DNA from 2 places in the Lactobacillus sp. ESL0700 genome. Region 2 is predicted to be linked to the other one. Evidence: riboswitches for the same ligand, from Rfam matches in the RefSeq annotation. Region 2 holds a riboswitch; the other holds the start of a gene.

Region 1 (9,119 bases), 750 kb from region 2:
ATCAGGATCAAGTACTTGGGCATGATCATCACGCCGTCCCCCACCTTGTGTATTTAGCATATTTTGTCTTAAAGCAATGGCATAATATGGGCCATTCTCACTAAATTTGCGTAAAGTTTCAGGTTCGCGATGAAAGGCGTAATCCTTTCCTTGCTCAGCCATAAAATTAAACTCTGCAATGGTATTAGTAAGTGTCTCTGGTTTTTTACCAATCTTTTGCGCTAATTCAGTTATCGATGATGCCTTAATCGCTTTTTCCAAGAAACCTGGAACTTTCAAGCCATCGTCTGGTTCATTCTTGAGTTCATCGTATTTTTGTTGGTCAAAAATCATGTACGGATGGTTTTGGTTCAACGGCACAACCCAATCACCATGATTATAAATATGACCATGACGGTTCATCTCTGCTTCGTTAAAGTAACGCGTACCGTCATCACCAACAACAATTACACTACCAGTGGAGCTTTCTTGCCAAAAGACATTCAGAGCGTACGTTGAACGCGCACCTTCTTCTTGTCTTAATGACAACCCGTGGAATTGCCCCAGTGACTCAAATGAACGCATATTCCATAATTGTGCGTTTACTTCTTCGAGCATCTTAATGCCGTCACCCTTGTTGTACAAAGTACCAATTGGTGACAAGTAAGAGGATTGCAAGAAGCCTTGAATCATATCTTTATTATTTTCAAAACCACCAACAGCTAAAACAACCCCATTGTTCACTTTAATATTGCGCAAAACGTGGTCACGCTCAATTTGCACACCAATCACCGTTTTAGTAGCACCATCTTGAATCAAATGCTTGGCAGGTGAAGCATACCAAACGTCAATTTTATCGGATCGGTCTAAAACTTTTTGCCGTAAAATCTTCCACAGCGCTGCATCATCAACACCACTATGTACTAAATAGGCATCATAAGAATCAGCATCAAGTAATTCTGGATATTCTGTCACATAAGCAGTTGACGGCGTATTAGCCAGCAGCTTTTTCATGCTAACAGGTTCAACGTCTAAATATTTTCTAAAGTAATCGCCCATGTTAGCCATGCCTTCAATTAAAGCATTGAAAACTTTTTTGTCAGGCTTTAATGGTGCCGCAAGATGTTCGTGATAATTTTTCAAGCCTTCAAAGTCAGTCCCGGCACCGACCATTTGACCTGAATACCTTGTATTACCACCTTCATGTCCTTCTGGAGCACTGTCTACTAATAAAACTTTTGCGCCATTATCTGCCGCAAACCTTGCTGCAGTAGCACCAGCACCACCGAATCCTAGAACGGCAACATCATAAACTGCATCCCATTGAAATTTTTGATTATTAACCATAAGTAAACCTCCTATCAGTAATTTCTTGTTCACGCTTTCATTAAATACTATAATTGGTAATATGTGAAATACTTAATTATTAAAATCAATATTACAAAATAGGCATAGGTAAATATTAATGAACAATCGCTTATTAATTTTTCTGGAAACATTAGAAAACAGCAATTCAATTTCGGAAGCCGCGCAAAAATTATACTTGAGTCAGCCCTATCTTAGCCGTGTCATTAAAAAGTATGAGCAAAAATACAATGTTATTTTAGTTAAACGCGACACTAAACCAATCAAATTAACGCCAGCAGCACATCTATTAATTAAATATTTACGGAAAAACTTGCAGCTGCAACATCAATTAAAAGTAAAAATGAAGCAGTATGAAAAGAATTCTTTTCCCACCTTACAAATGGGAATTACGCCGCCATTAGGTGAAAAATTCAACTTAGTCGTATTGCCGCAATTATTTGCAAAATTTCCTAACCTGCAAACCAAAACTTTCGAATTAAGCACGGCAGATGCCGAAAAAGCCTTTCAGGATGGGCAATTAGATCTTTTTGTCGGCAATACGATTCTCTTACCAAATGTTAAAAATGAAAGCTTATACACTTCTGCACAAGTTTTGGTTCTAGGCCGGTACTCACATTTGTATGAAGCTGGTAAACGTGAAATCAAGCTGACAGCTCAGGATTTAAATAAAATCAATCACGAAAAATTTATCGTGACTGATGGCGAGCGCGGCTACCAGGCAATTATCAACAACTACTTTAGCAATATTGGCCTAGAATTTTATCCCACGATCCACGTTCGTGACTCTACAACAGCACTTAAATTAGCTGAACTAGGATTAGGAAACATGACAACCAGTATCGAAGCTGTCAACGAGCAAAAGCTATCCAATATCAACTATGTCCGTCTGCCTAGAAATGAAATTAACGTTAATTTTTCTATTTCCACAATTAAGTCGCAACCAAGGCTCACAGATGAAATTAAATATGCAACGCAAATTCTAAAAACAGATTTTGTTGATAAAATTATTTAATATCACAAAAAAGCCATGACTTCTTCACAGTCATGGCTTTTTAAGCATGTATTTATGTAAGAAAAAATGGCGATATTATAAATTATTAATTTGCTCTTCCAAGCTTAGAACCTCTAAGATATCCGTTGCACATTCAGCTCCCTTATTGCCAGATTTTCCACCAGCACGATCAGTTGCTTGAGCAACAGTGTCGGTCATCAAGACGCCGAACATTACTGGTACTGGACCATTAGCAGTGGCTGCTGCTAATTGTGACGCTGTACCTTCACAAACATAAGTGTAGTGGTCGGTTTCACCGCGAATAACTGCGCCCAAAGCGATAATGCCATCAACCTTACCACTTTTAGCCAAACAGTTAACAGTCCGCGAAATTTCATATGCCCCTGGCACATGAACAACAACAATGTTGTCACTAGGTACACCAGACATCTTCAATTGTTCTAAAGCGCCGCTAAGTAAGCGATCGGTCACAACGCCATTAAATTTGGCAACCACAATTCCAATTCTTTTATCTTGCTGTGCCACTAATTTTCCTGTCAGTTCTTTCATTTTAGTCTACCTCATTTAAAATATGGTTCATTTCGTGCTTTTTAGTGCTCAAGTATTGTCTGTTTTCCTCAGTGAGTCCAACTTCCATTGGAATCCGTTCCACTACCTGCACGCCAAAGTTTTCTAACTGGTCAACCTTATCTGGATTGTTGGTCATTAACTTAACTTCTGTGATGCCTTTTTGGCGTAAAATTTCGCCGGCAACATTATAGCGACGCGCATCAACCGGCAAACCTAATTGCTGGTTGGCTTCTACAGTATTCATACCTTCATCCTGCAATTTATATGCGCGCAACTTGTTTTCCAGACCAATTCCGCGGCCTTCTTGACGCAGATACAGCACGGCACCCGAACCATTTTCTTCAATTTTGGTCAAAGCTTCTGCCAGTTGAGCACCGCAATCACAGCGCTTAGAGCCAAAAACATCCCCAGTCAAACATTCACTGTGCAGCCGCAATAAGAGTGGCTCACCCGGTTTAATGTCACCTTTACTAATTAACAATGTTGGCTGCTTGTCTGGGTGCTTACTGTCTCTAAAGCCTTCAAGTTGGAAATGACCATATTTAGTTGGAAAATCAACTTTAGTGATGGATTCAATTGCCAAATCTTTATTTTCTTGCCGTTTACGGTACTCAATTAATTCCTCAATTGTTAGGTAAGGAATGCCTAAGCCTTCTGCCAATGCCTTTAAGTCCTTGCGGCGAGCCATCGTACCGTCTTTTTTAATGCATTCACAGATAAATCCAACTGGAGCCACTCCAGCTAAACGAGCTAAGTCAAGTGCGGCTTCAGTATGACCAGTCCGCTCTAAAACGCCACCTTCTTTGGCAACCAACGGAAAAACATGGCCAGGATGATAAAAGTCATCCCACTGACTATTAGGGTCTGCCAATTTTTTAATTGTTTTAGCCCGATCAAACGCGGAAATTCCCGTTGTCGTCTCGGTTGAGTCAACACTAAGAGTAAAGGCTGTGCCGAAAGTATCATTTGAGCCCGTTTCAAGTGGACTTAATTGCAAGCGGTCAGCGTACGCCTTACTCATCGGTACACATAACAAACCGCGAGCTTTAGAAATCATGGTGTTAACCATTTGCGGGGTTACCTTTTCTGCCAAACCGATCATGTCACCCTCAGATTCACGCTGTGGTGAATCTGCCACAATAACCAAGCCGCCGTTTCTCATATGATCAAGAATTTTGGCCATTTTTTCGTTTAGTTCGTCCTTCATTTTTATCCTCCTAAAATTCTTTTTTCCATGCCTGAATCTGCTTAACTGCGTAACGACCAATCATATCAACTTCGATATTAACGTGATCGCCAACTTGGCAATTAGCTAACGTGGTATTGGCAATAGTAAACGGAATTAGACTAACGCCAAAGACGTCGTTTTCTGCCATTGTGACTGTCAAACTAATACCATCAATTGCGATTGAGCCTTTTTCAACAATATACGGATCATACTTATGGGGCACTTGGAAGCGCAGCTCGATTGAATTTTCCGTTTCCGTACGCTTAATTAGTTCCGCCGTTGTATCAATATGACCAGCAACAATATGACCGTCAAGTGTGCTGTCGACACTAACCGATGGTTCCAAATTGACTAAACTGCCATTAGTAAGGTTGCCTAAGTTTGTTCGCTTCATTGTTTCTGGCATTACATCGACCGTAAACTCATCATTATCCCAAGCAGTAACCGTCAGACAAATGCCGTTGACCGCAATACTTGCACCAAGTGGCAGATTTTTTTGTGCCATTTTAGCTGAAGTAATGCCTAACTTGGCATGTTTTTCTGTAATATCTAAGCGCGTAATTTTACCCGTGCCTTGAATTATTCCTGTAAACATTTATCCTCTCTCCTTGCGCAAATACGCACATCTTGACCCAATTGTTGGACATTAAGAAGTTGATATTGCAATTTGTCACTTAAAGCTGGGCCAACTGCTGCTGGTAACCCGGTACCACCCAAAACTTGCGGAGCAACATAAGCAATAATTTCATCTGCTAGGTCAGCGGCAATAAATTCAGCTTGAATCTGACTGCCACCTTCAACCAGTAGTGACTGGATTTCACGCTGCGCAAGTAACGCCACAATTTTTTCTGGTGTCCATTTTTCAGCTGTCATACATTCAACATTTTCGCCTATTTTTTTAGTTAATGGCTGTTCACTAAGCAGCCAAATCTGTCCCGGTAATTGAAACAATTGCTTAGTAAAATCAAGTCGATTGGCATCCCGCGTGACTACAATCCTAATTGGCGGAATCGGCAAATTCTTGATCCTTACCGTTAATTGCGGATTGTCAATGCGTAATGTGTTAGCACCAATTAAAATCGCTTGATTACGGCACCGCAGTTTTTGGACATCAATTTGAGCTTTGTCCCCTGTTAAAAATGTCCGCTTCTGCTTAGGTTCATTAATTTTGCCGTCAAGTGACATCGCATACTTGAGCGTGACAAACGGGCGCTGTTTTTGATAGAAAAAGTTATAGCGCTCATATAACTGCTCTACACCGCCGATTACTTCGGTTTCAAGGCCATGCTCATTTAAATATTGCATCCCCTTGCCGCCGACAATTTGATGCGGATCTACTTGGCCAACTACCACGCGCTTAATGCCAACTTCCACTACCCGCTTAGCACACGGCGGTTGCTTGCCGTAATGGCTGCAAGGCTCTAGCGTGACGTACAAAGTCGCACCTTGCGCTAGACTTGGCTTAGCTAAATGTGACAACGTGTTAATCTCGGCATGTTCTTTACCATATTGGTGGTGGTAGCCTGTTGCTAGTACTTGCCCATCTTTAACCAAAACCGCACCAACAAGCGGATTAGTCCAGGTCGCACCCTGTGCTTTTAAAGCTTCATGAACGGCCATCTGCATGTAATCCTTGTCTTGCACTATCTTCACTTCCTAAATACACAAAAAAAGACCCCGTTGATTATTTCAACGAGGTCCATTCATTATTAACCAAATATGATTTCAGCGAAGTTCTCTTAAAACGACGCGAGTCAAATATTAGTCGTATTTGTTCTTCTCCCATCCAGACTTTAACTGTCGGTGCTAGACTCACACTAGCTCCACCGCGGTATACGCGGGTCACGGACTTCAACCTACTTAGACTGTCACCGTCGGTCAGGAATTACACCCTGCCCCGAAGAAACCGTATTCAATTACTTTAAGAATAAGCTAGGGGCTACTAAATGTCAATAGTTAAAGTTATAAAAGACTAGTTGCACCAATTAAAGATAGGCTTAATGACCTTGGCTCTAGTAATTTAGCTTAATAATATTTTCCAATCAGTCAAACTTACTGGCAAATTATTATTTTTAATAAAGTATTTTTTAAATGCCTTACCAAAGGCTAATTGTTCCTGGTCACGATGTTGATAGATGTCCCTGAGGGTCAAGCAAGCAGTTACCGCCAAGTTAACGGCCAAAATAATTAATAAACCAACCAATATGTATAACAGATAAAGCATCGTTCTACCTCTTTTGCAAATGTCATTCAGTATTGTACTACTTAAATAATACACTAAACCATAATTGCATAATTGTCAATCAATTATGTGAAATCGATTACAATTTTTCGTAAAAAAAGAAGAACCTGACGTTTTCAGATTCTTCTTTTTAACTTTAATACAGGTACTTTTTAGTAGCTTCTTTAGGATCCATCCCTGCACGTATTTTCAGTGACAATTCAATTGCCACATCGGCAATAATTGATTGGGGATCAATCACGTTGTATGGATGGTCCGGCGCCTTTTCCTGAGCCAAGGACAATTCCGTACAGCCAAGCAAAATCACGTTACAGCCATATTTATCATGCATTAATTGCAAAATATGATGGTATAAATCGTGATCGACCACGCCTTTTTCCTTGATATTAGCATAGATTAGTTTGGTTACTAGCGGCTGAATTTCTGGGCCGCCAAGTTCAACCTCGCGCCCAACTGCCTTAATTTCATCCGCATAAAGATGGTCATAAATTGAGCCTTCGGTTGCAATCAGGCCAATCTTTAGTTCATTCGGATACTTTTCAACAAATTGGTGCACGGCAATGCGCATCATATGCAAAAACGGAATATCCGTCAATTTAGCAAGATCATCGTAAAAATAATGCGCGGTATTACACGGCATAACGAAAAAGTCAGGTCCCAATTTTGCTTGTCCCAAAACATCTTCACGCAAATCTACCAAGCAATTAGGCTTAGTATGATCCTTGATATACGCTGTTCTGTCTGGAATTTGCGCATCGTTAACCAAAATATAATTCAGATAATCTTGATCCTTCGCAATTTTTACTCGATGATTCAATAACCGAACGTAGCTTTCAGTGGCGATCGTTCCCATGCCGCCAATAATACTAAAAAAATGCTTCATTTTTCTGCTCTTTTACTTATTAAAGTGCTCGCTTTGACCTTCCAATTCGTCAATGACTTGCTGGGCAACAACAATATCTGATGGATACGGGGTATCAATACCGCGCACCTTTTGAAAACCATCGGCACCCTTACCGCAAATTAACACAACATCGCCAGAATGAGCCATACTGATCGCATCATGAATAGCCTTCGTGCGATCAAGTTCAATCGTTACGTCAACTTTGGCATGATCGATACCAGCATCAATTTCTTCCGCAATATCTTTCGGATCTTCAAACCCCGGATCATCTGACGTTAAAAAGGCTTTGTCTGCGTATGCATTTAAGCTTTGGCTAAAACCAGGTCTGCGCGATACACCCTTGTCCCCAGGAGCACCAACGACCACAATAATTTTAGGATTATTGAATTCGCGCTGCATAAAGCTCATTAATGCCATCATTGATGCTTTATTATGAGCATAATCAACCACAATAATTCCGTGATCCTTAGTTACTTCCGTCTGCATTCTGCCCGGCACAGTAACGTTACTAATTCCCTTAGCAGCATCGGCATAATCTAACCCAGCTAACCCAGCACCGATAATTGCGGCAGTCCCGTTTGACTCGTTAAAGTCGCCCAGCATCTTCAACTTATAATCCCCAGCAATTGCTAGTTCCTTAGCCTTATCTGATGCACACAAAACTTGGAAGCGGGTTTCTGCCATATCACTTTCTTCTGAAGAAAAGCGGAAGTCAATCGGTGCCTTCAAATTAGGATTAGTGAATTTCTCATCCGCAAATAGATAAATACTGTCCGGATCTGTCGTCGTTGTTGCGGCAGCATAAATTTCATCAAAGTGATCACTTTGAGCATTGATGATACACTTACGTGCATTAACCATCAACTGCAATTTACAGTGCAGGTAATCCGCAAAGTTAGGGTGTTCATTTGGTCCAATATGATCCGGCGAAATATTTAAGAAAAAGCCCAAATCATAAGTTAAACCAAAGACGCGGTTCTTTTTATAAGCTTGACTGGAAACTTCCATTACCAAATGCGTCATCCCATTATCAACCGCGCGCCGCATATCACGGAATAAGTCCAGCGACTCCGGCGTTGTCAGACTAGACTTGAAGCTGTCTTCGGGTTTAGTCCCAACAACATCATTAACTGATGAAATCAGTGCCGTCTTACCACCGTTGACTTGATCCAACATCCCTTTTAGAAAGTATGCCGTTGTCGTTTTACCCTTTGTTCCCGTAATGGCCACAACAAATAGGTCATCTTGAGGAAAGCGGAAAAACGCTGCCGACAGCAGTGCCATCGCCTTAGAAACATCACGCACAATTAACGCGTGCATCCCCTTGCCCTCTGGATAAGGTTGCTCGGCAACATAACAATTAGCGCCATTATCCTTAGCCATTGATAAGTAAGTTGGCCGAAAGCCAGCACCCTTGCAGAAAAACAAGGTGTTAGTCTTAATGTCACGTGAATCGTATGATACATATTCCATCTTAGTCGCGACAGTATCTTGAACAGCACTTGATTTTAGCAAGTGGTGTTCTTTCAAAATTAAAATACAGGTATTTAAGGAAATACTCATTCTGTGCCCCTCTGTTTTTTTATCTCAGTCAAAATTATAACACAGCTAGCCAGTTGTTTTATCATTCTTTAAATCTAACGGCAATTGAATAATAAAGCGCGTCCAATTATCATCGGATTCGCAGCGGATTTTACCATGATGCAAATCGACAATGCTCTTAGTAATCGATAATCCCAAGCCTGTGCCGCCAGTCTGCGTATTGCGTGAGGTTTCCACACGGTAGAACCGCTCAAAAATTTTCTTCAGTGACGCT
Region 2 (9,119 bases):
AATGATTTCAAAATATCGTCCAAACGCAGATATTTTAGCTTTGACTTTTGATGAAAAAGTTCAACACTCATTAGGTATTACTTGGGGTGTTCAACCATTATTGACTGAAAAGCCAAAATCAACTGATGATATGTTCGAAGTTGCTGCTAAAGTTGCTAAGGAACAAGGTTACGTTAAAGATGGTGACTTGGTAATTATTGTTGCTGGTGTTCCAGTTGGTGATTCAGGTACAACTAACTTGATGAAATTGCAAATTATCGGTAGCAAGTTAGCTCAAGGCTTAGGCGTTGGTAACGGCTCTGTTGTTGGTAAGACAGTTGTTGTTAACAGTGCAGAAGAAGCTAACAGCAAGGTTAAGGAAGGCGACATTCTTGTTTCTAAGACCACTGACCCAGATTACATGCCTGCAATTAAGAAGGCATCTGGTTTGGTAGTTGAAGCATCTGGCTTAACTTCACATGCTGCTGTTGTTGGCTTGTCACTTGGCATCCCTGTTGTAGTTGGTGTTACTGGCGCAACTGAAAAGATCGCTAGTGGTACAACTATTACGGTTGATGCTCGTCGTGGTGCAATTTACCAAGGTGAAATTTCTAACCTGTAATTAACAAGATAATTAAATAAAATAGTCAGCTTAAGTGCTGGCTATTTTATTTTGCAGCATTTTCTTTTATACTTAATAAAGACAGAATTATGTAAAATTAGGAGAAGTGACTATGCTAGGCACGATTGAAACAGGTAAAGTAATTGATCAAAATGAAGACGCATATTATGTGCAAATTGATGGCATTACTTATGAATTAAAGCGTAAGGAAATTACTCAAGAAGAAAAGCCCCAAATTGGTGATGAAGTTCGTGGGTTTTTGTATGATGATAAGCAGCACAATCGTGAAATGACGCAGTTTTTACCATTTGCCCAACAAGATCAGTATGGCTGGGGGAAAGTTACCGAAGTTAAGTATAACTTGGGTGTTTTTATTGATATTGGCTTGCCTGATAAAGATGTAGTGTTATCAGTTGACGACTTACCATTTGATAAAGATCGCTGGCCACGTAAAGATGATCAGTTGTTAGTCCACTTGATAACTGATGAAAAAGATCGTATTTGGGCAAAGTTAGCTGATGAAAATATTTTCGAGCAATTGTCAGCTCATTTTCCTAATGATATGGAAAACAAAAATATTTTTGGCACGGTTTATGCCAGTCGCGACTTGGGCGCCTTTGTAATTACTAAGGAATATTACTTGGGCTTTGTTCACTCCTCACAGATGGCACGGCCATTGCGTTTAGGTGAACAATTTAAGGGACGCGTTGTTGGCATTAGTCAGTATGGCCGGCTTAATTTGAGCAGTTTACCGCGGGCTTTTGAAGAAATTGACGATGATGCGCAGATGGTATTAATGAGTTTACGCAGAATGAATACAAAAACCCTGCCATTTTACGACAAGTCCGATGCTCAAGAAATCAAGAATTACTTTGGGATCTCTAAGTCTGCCTTTAAACGTGCATTGGGCCACTTATTAAAGGGTCATTACATCACTGAAGATAAGGTTAGCGGCACAATTAGCCTAGTTAACGATCCAAACGATGACCAAAATGAGTAAACTGCAGGAACAAGTTGAGGATTATTTGCGGTACAGTCAGGTTGAACGTGGGTTAAGTGCGAACACAATTACAGCTTACCGCCAAGATTTAACCGAGTTTCTCGCATTTTTAACTAACGAAAATCTAACGGCGTGGCCAACTAAGGCCTTAGACATCGACGCCTTTTTAGCTCAGCAGCGTGATTTGAATAAGGCTACCAGTTCGATTAGCCGGATGATTTCAAGTTTGCGAAAATTTTACCAGTGGCTAGCTAGGCAAAACATTCAAAAGTTAAATCCAATGCTTGAGATTGACCCACCTAAAAAGGAGCAGCGGCTGCCGGTTGCTCTGACGGTTGACGAGGTTGAGCGTTTGCTAGCTCAACCTGATGTTCATCAAAAGTTAGGCTTGCGCGACCGTGCACTACTTGAAACGCTATACGCTACTGGGATTCGAGTTAGCGAATTGATTAATCTAAAATTCGATGATTTGCATGAAGAATTAAAATTGCTGAAAGTCTTTGGTAAAGGCTCTAAGGAACGACTGATTCCGATTAGTCCAGTGGCCATTTCGTGGATTGAAAGTTATCAGACGAAGGTGCGCGAGCCACTACTATTAAAGGTCGGTAAAGCTAGCGATTATATTTTTCTTAATAATCGCGGTGGCTCATTAACCAGGCAAGCAGTTTGGCAGATTATTAAGCGCTATTGTCGAATGGCCCAGATAACCAAAGATGTGACACCACATACTTTGCGCCACACTTTTGCGACCCACTTATTAGAAAATGGGGCCGATTTGCGTGTTGTGCAGGAAATCCTGGGTCACTCTGATATTAGCACCACCCAGATTTATACCAATTTATCGCAAAAGCATATTCTTCAGGTTTATGCTAAAGCGCATCCGCGAGCTTAGGTGATTAAATGTTAATTGAATGTAAAAGTGATAAGGAAAAGGTCGCCATGGGCCTTTTGTCTTACCTAAAGGATTTTAAAAATCTTGCCAACCTAAAAGATGAAATCAACTTGAATAAAACTAGTTCGGAATTTCAGCTTTACTTGTATCGCGAAAATAATGCCAATTTTATTGGGGTCATCGGGACGCAGAATGATGCGAATTTCATTATTATTCGCTATCTTTCGTTTGCTCCCGATTATCGCAGTCCTAAGTATGAGGCAGCTGCAGTCCGTGAATTGGCAGCTAGCAATCCTAATAAACGGGTGACGGCTCTGCCTGACTGGACCCGCCTACTTAAATATTTAACAGAAAATAAAAACCATGAGTGATAATTTAACTTTAGAATTACCTAATTTTGAGGGCCCGCTAGATTTACTATTGCACCTGATTAAGTCGCAAAAAATTGATATTTATGACATTCCAATTGCACAGATTACTAGTCAGTATTTGGCTTACCTGCAGCAAATGCAGCAATTAAATTTGCAAATTGCGGGTGAGTATTTTGTAATGTCGTCAACGCTTTTGCGAATTAAATCGCAGTCTTTATTGCCGCAGAATGATTTTATCGAAGATGAGGTCGAGGAGGACCCACGAGATGAGTTAGTTCAGCAATTAGTTCAGTATTCAGTCTTTAAAAAGATATCGGCTTATTTTAAAAAGCGTAATGAAGCAGTGCCAATTACTGCGGCTAAAGAGGAGAGTGTTCCGCAAACTAAAAAGGTGCAGCCCCTTCCAACTGGGCAGATTACGGCAACTGAACTGGCTAATACTTTTATGGTTGTACTTCAGCGGCTAAAAATCAGACAGCCAGATATTGCATCCGTCGAGGTAAAGGAAACACCAATTACGGAAATGATTACTTTCTTAGAAGCAAAAACCGCTGGTGGAAAAAAGGTTAGCTTTTTTGCGTGCAGTGATGAGTTGCATAGTTTGTCCGATGTTATCGGTTTGTTCTTAGCGTTACTGGAGTTATGCAAGAAGCAGAAAATCAGGGTCAGTCAATCGCGAACGTATGGCGACTTAGAATTAGAAGGAATTGATGTTAATGCCAAGTAAAATTGCGCAATTAGAGGCTCTACTTTATGTAGCAGGAGACAACGGGATTGTTAGTGATAATTTATGCGAATTATTGCAGGTTGGCCAGCCGGCTTTACGAGAACTAGCTAAAAATTTGGCCGATAAATTGCAGGAAAATCATGATTCAGGATTGCAACTACTGCATATTAACCATAATTACAAGTTAACGACGCGCCCTGAAGTTGCTAAGACAGTAGCTAGTTACTTCCAAAAAGATTTAACAAAAACACTCAGTCAGTCAGCTTTGGAAATTTTGGCAATTGTTGCATATCGCCAGCCAATCACGCGGGTCGAAATTGATGACATTCGCGGAGTTAACTCATCTGGCGCATTGCAAACATTGATTTGGCGCGGCCTTGTTAAAGTTAACGGCAAAAAAGATGCACCGGGGCATCCCAACTTGTATGTTACTAGTGACTACTTCCTGCAGTATTTTGGCTACCAAAGCTTAGCCGATTTGCCGCTAATTGAAGATTTTGAAGATGACAGTATTAATGCGGAAGGCGAAATAGATTTATTTGCGGCTAAGGGTCAGGCTGATAAGAACTTGGCCAGCATACAAAAAGGAGAAAAATAATGGCGTTACAACGTTTACAAAAAGTAATTGCTGAGGCAGGAATCGCCTCAAGACGCAAGGCCGAAAAGATGATTACGGAAGGTCGCGTCACTGTAGATGGTGAAATTATCACTAAACTTGGGACTAAAGTAGAAACTTTTAGCAACATTACGGTTGACGGCGAACCAATCGAACGCGAGAGCTTGCACACCTACGTGTTTTATAAACCACGGGGAGTTGTTTCTACTGCTAATGATGACAAGGGTAGAAAAACAGTGGTCGATTACTTTAGCGATTTACCATACCGGTTATACCCAGTTGGACGCCTTGATTACGATACGTCGGGCTTACTCTTAATGACTAATGATGGTGAGTTAGCCAATTTAATGATGCATCCGCGTAACAAGGTTGCTAAGGTTTATGTTGCCCGCATTGAAGGCCAATTATTGCCTGAAGAAAGCAAGCAATTAGCGCGCGGAGTTGAATTTGACCACCACAAGAGTTCTCCAGCTAAGGTAAAAATTATTCGCACAGATAAAAAGCATAATCGGCAGATTGTCCAATTGACCATTCATGAAGGACATTATCACCAAGTTAAAAAAATGTTTAAGGCTGTTAACCATCAAGTTGAAAAACTAGCGCGGGAGAAGTATTCTTTCTTGACACTTGATGGTCTTGTGTCTGGTAAATATCGCGAATTGTCTCATGAAGAAGTTGACAGATTGAAGCATGTAGACTAGTATATTGATAGAAATTAATAAAGAGTTTGTTGTCTTCATGGCAGGGTGTAAGTCCCGACCGGCGGTAAGTCCGCGACCCGTGTAAACGGTGGAACCCCATAGTGGTACCGATAGTTAAAGTCTAGATGAAAGAAGACAGACTAAACTAAAAGAAAAGTAGATAAAAAGCTTACTTTTATTAGGTCTGTTGCTAGGAGCAACAGACCTAATATTGTTTTGGAGGTAAGTTTTTTGAAGAGTAAGAGTACGAGTAATTTAGCATTATTAATCGCCTGTGCGATGTTTGGTGCGGTAGCATTTGTCATCATTAAGTTTACGGGGATTCCGATTTTACCGAATGCGAGTTTCTTAAAATTTGATTTTTCTGATGTCATTATTACAATTGGGATGTTTCTTTTTGGCGCTTGGCCAGGGTTTTTCATTGCGATTATTAGAATGCTGTTAAGTTTGGTTTATAGTGGATTTAGCTTACCAAGTGTTGTTGGTCAACTAGCAGCATTGTTAGCATCAATTTCCTTTGCATTACCATTTTACTTTGTCACTAGAAATATGAAGCATGATGAAACAAGTGGAATGAAGCGCCACGTTAAGCCAATTATTGGTTTGATTTGCGGGACAATTGCCATGGCAGTTGTTTTGGCAACCCTGAATGCCTTGATTTTGACGCCAATGTACGCTGTAACAATGATACCAAAATTGCCAGCAATCCACGGTTATTCTGGTTTGCTTGGCTTTACCGAAAAGGTATACTTAGGTCAGATGTTACATATTCCATCAATGGGAGCATATATTTTCGGAATAATTGTTCCGTTCAATCTCGTAAAGGGATTAATCAACAGTGTTGTTGTTTACCTATTGTTTGAAGCAGTTTTACGTAACTTGAAACCTTTTGTTCAAAAGAATTTCAATTTAAAGAGATAATTTAACTTAAGTCGGTCATTCAAATGGCCGATTTTTTTATCCAAAAACGCCGGTAAATATGCTAAAATTAAACAAGTTAGGTGAATCGAGGTATTTTGATGAATCAGAAACAGGAAAAATCATATAAACATTACGCACGTCCAAATGAGCCCAGAGCCGTGATTAACAGGCCACATTATAAAGGCTGGCTAGTCACGATGGCAATTTTGGTCGTTGTGATTATTGCTCTTATTCCTGTTGTTCATCACTTAGCTTCAAGTGATCAGGTCAAGGAGCAGGCTGTTGAATTGCAAAAAACAACCAAAAAGTCGCCTAAAAAACCTGCTAAGCATGTGAAGCAAGAAAAACAAGCGGCTAAAAGCAAACCAAAAAAGGCAAAGGTTGCAGCTAAAAAGCAGCAGGCACCTAAAGTTAAAAAAGCCAAAGCTAAGAAATCCTTGGCTAAAAAGGCGCAAGCCAAAAAGCAGCAGGTGCCAAGTCAATATGTTGTTCAAGTTGGTGATACTTTAACTAGCATTGCCCAAAAGAATAACGTCTTGCCGCAAGAATTAATCCGCCTTAATGGCCTTAGCGCTGACGGCCAAGTATATGCCGGACAAACACTTAAATTGAGATAATTATTAAGAAAGGATAGGGACTATGCGTCCCTTTTTGATTGAATGCAAGTAGCAATTGATGGACCAGCTTCAGCTGGTAAAAGTACAGTCGCAAAAATTATTGCGCAAAAGTTAGATTTTATTTACATTGACACTGGAGCAATGTACCGTGCATGTACGGTAATTGCTCGGTCGCATCACCTTGATTATGGTGATGAAGCTGGAATTTTAAAAGCAATCGACCAGGATGGCATTGAACTTAAAGCTGTTAATGGTGAACAAAAAGTCTTTGCGGGTACGAAAGATATTTCTCGTGAGATTCGGACACCAGAAATTTCTGCCAATGTCTCACAGGTATCTGCTTTGGCTGGTGTACGAGCTAAGATGGTTGTTTTGCAGCGGCAAATGGCCGGAAAAGTAAATGTTATAATGGACGGCCGTGATATTGGGACAACTGTTTTACCTGATGCTGAAGTTAAAATCTTTTTAGTCGCATCACCAAGATCGCGGGCAGAAAGACGGCTGCTCGACTTGCAGGAGCGCGGGATTAAGTCCGATAAAACGGTCGCTGAAATTGAGCAGGACATTGCAGCTCGCGACTATAAAGATTCCCATCGGGAAATTTCGCCGCTGAAAAAGGCATCAGATGCGATTGAAATCGATACAACGACCATGTCAATTGACCAAGTTGTGGCCGCAATTTTGGCTGAAATTAAAAAAAGTCAAAAAAAACTATAAAAAAGGGGTTAAAACAGTAGAAAAATATCTAACTTTCATTTAGAATTAGATTATGATATTGGGAGGTAAATAATGTCAGAAAACAGTAATCAATTTTTAGATGCATTGAAACAAATGCAAGGGGTTGAGGTCGGAGATATCGTCGATGTAGAAGTATTAGACGTTGAAGACGGCCAAATCGATGTTGGTGTTGAAAATGCCGGTGTCGAAGGTGTAATCCCACGTCGTGAATTCACTTCAGACCGCAACGCCGATTTACGTGACCTTGTTAAACCAGGTGACAAGCTTAAGGCTTTAGTTTTAAGAAAAGCCGGTGGCGACAAGGAAAACGGTGAGTTCTTCTTCTCAGTAACTCGTCTTAAGGAAAGAGAAGCTTATGACGAATTACAAAAGGACTTTGAAGCAGGTAAGACAATCGAAGGTACTGTCACAGCTTCTGTTCGTGGTGGTTTATTAGTTGACGTTGGTACTAGAGGATTTTTACCAGCTTCACTTATTTCTAACCGTTACGTTTCCGATCTTAAGCCATACATTGGTAAGACCATGAAACTTAAGATTACCGAAATTGATCCAAGTAAGAATCGTCTGATTCTTTCACACAAGGACTTAATTGAAGAAGAACGTGAAGAAGCCTTTGATAAAGTAGCATCACAATTAGTTGTTGGTGATGTTGTTGAAGGTAAAGTTTCTCGTTTGACTAACTTTGGTGCCTTTGTTGATGTTGGTGGTGTTGACGGTTTAGTTCACATCTCAGAAATTTCATACAAGCACGTTGATAAGCCTAGCGATGTATTAAAGGCTGGTCAAGATGTTAAGGTCAAAGTTATCGGTATTGATGATGACAGACATCGCATCTCCCTTTCAATCAAGCAAACTGAACCTTCTCCATTTGAACAAGCTACTTCAGACTTACACGAAGGCGACATTTTTGAAGGTGAAGTTAAGTCATTGACTAACTTTGGTGCTTTCGTTGAAGTTGCTGACGGTATTCAAGGCTTAGTTCACGTTTCAGAAATTTCATACAAGCACGTGGACAAACCTAGTGATGTTTTGGAAGTTGGCCAAACTGTTAAGGTTAAGGTTTTGAACATTGACCCAAGTGAACGTCGGATTTCACTTTCAATGAAGGCAGCTGATTCTAAAGGCTCTGACAATGAAGGTTCTCGTTCACACAGTTCATACAACAATAACAGAAACTCTGTTAAGAAGTACATGAACAACGAAGACAGCGGTTTCGCTTTAGGTGACATTATTGGTGACCAATTAAAGGACCGTCGTTAATCATAATAAAAAAGCCGACTGTATAGCCGGCTTTTTTTATTTTATAAAGGAGGCTGAAAGATGGTTTTACCAGTAGTTGCAATTGTTGGCCAACCAAATGTTGGTAAATCAACGCTTTTCAACCGGATTATTAATGAGCGTTTAGCAATTGTTGAAGATAAGCCCGGTGTCACTCGTGACCGTAACTATGCCAAGGCTGAATGGATGGGGCAGAAGTTTGACCTAATTGATACAGGTGGTATCACGTGGGAAAATGGCCGCATTGAAGATGAAATTCGGGCGCAAGCAGAAATTGCGATTGATGAAGCTGATGTTATCGTGATTTTGACCAGCGTAACTAACCACCTGACGGACTTAGATGAGCGAATTGCTCATTTACTCTATCGCACCGAAAAACCGGTTATTTTGGCTGTAAACAAGGCTGATAACCCTGAGCAGCGGGCCGATATTTATGATTTTTACAGCTTAGGCTTTGGCGATCCAATCCCCGTATCAAGTGTTCACGGAACAGGAATTGGTGATTTACTTGATCGGATTGTTAGCGAGCTGCCAAAAGACTTAGCTAAAAAAGACGACGACCAAATTTCCTTTAGTGTTATTGGTCGACCAAATGTTGGTAAATCATCGATTGTTAATCAATTAGTCGGTGAGAAGCGCGTTATCGTCAACAATGAA

Evidence for each region. A riboswitch is a leader RNA that binds a small molecule or an ion and turns the genes downstream of it on or off. The one in region 2 is predicted to bind FMN.
Region 1: linked by a shared signal. The riboswitch ahead of ribD (bifunctional diaminohydroxyphosphoribosylaminopyrimidine deaminase/5-amino-6-(5-phosphoribosylamino)uracil reductase RibD) and the one ahead of OZX63_RS04585 (ECF transporter S component) in region 2 are both predicted to bind FMN.

What each region holds. Positions count from the first base shown of each region.
Region 1 covers NZ_CP113930.1:201,211-210,329, reverse strand. The annotation lists gene OZX63_RS01085 (FAD-binding protein) at 1-1,326, opposite strand, end outside; gene OZX63_RS01080 (LysR family transcriptional regulator) at 1,445-2,359, shown strand; gene ribH (6,7-dimethyl-8-ribityllumazine synthase) at 2,435-2,908, opposite strand; gene ribA (GTP cyclohydrolase II) at 2,910-4,136, opposite strand; gene ribE (riboflavin synthase) at 4,147-4,752, opposite strand; gene ribD (bifunctional diaminohydroxyphosphoribosylaminopyrimidine deaminase/5-amino-6-(5-phosphoribosylamino)uracil reductase RibD) at 4,737-5,801, opposite strand; FMN riboswitch at 5,928-6,066, opposite strand; gene OZX63_RS01055 (hypothetical protein) at 6,178-6,381, opposite strand; gene OZX63_RS01050 (amino acid racemase) at 6,536-7,282, opposite strand; gene OZX63_RS01045 (UDP-N-acetylmuramoyl-L-alanyl-D-glutamate--2,6-diaminopimelate ligase) at 7,295-8,866, opposite strand; gene OZX63_RS01040 (HAMP domain-containing sensor histidine kinase) at 8,912-9,119, opposite strand, start outside.
Region 2 covers NZ_CP113930.1:954,809-963,927, forward strand. The annotation lists gene pyk (pyruvate kinase) at 1-601, shown strand, start outside; gene OZX63_RS04555 (S1-like domain-containing RNA-binding protein) at 714-1,601, shown strand; gene xerD (site-specific tyrosine recombinase XerD) at 1,585-2,493, shown strand; gene OZX63_RS04565 (reductase) at 2,502-2,864, shown strand; gene OZX63_RS04570 (segregation/condensation protein A) at 2,857-3,591, shown strand; gene scpB (SMC-Scp complex subunit ScpB) at 3,581-4,189, shown strand; gene OZX63_RS04580 (pseudouridine synthase) at 4,189-4,908, shown strand; FMN riboswitch at 4,936-5,049, shown strand; gene OZX63_RS04585 (ECF transporter S component) at 5,188-5,829, shown strand; gene OZX63_RS04590 (LysM domain-containing protein) at 5,928-6,446, shown strand; gene cmk ((d)CMP kinase) at 6,489-7,163, shown strand; gene rpsA (30S ribosomal protein S1) at 7,236-8,444, shown strand; gene der (ribosome biogenesis GTPase Der) at 8,505-9,119, shown strand, end outside.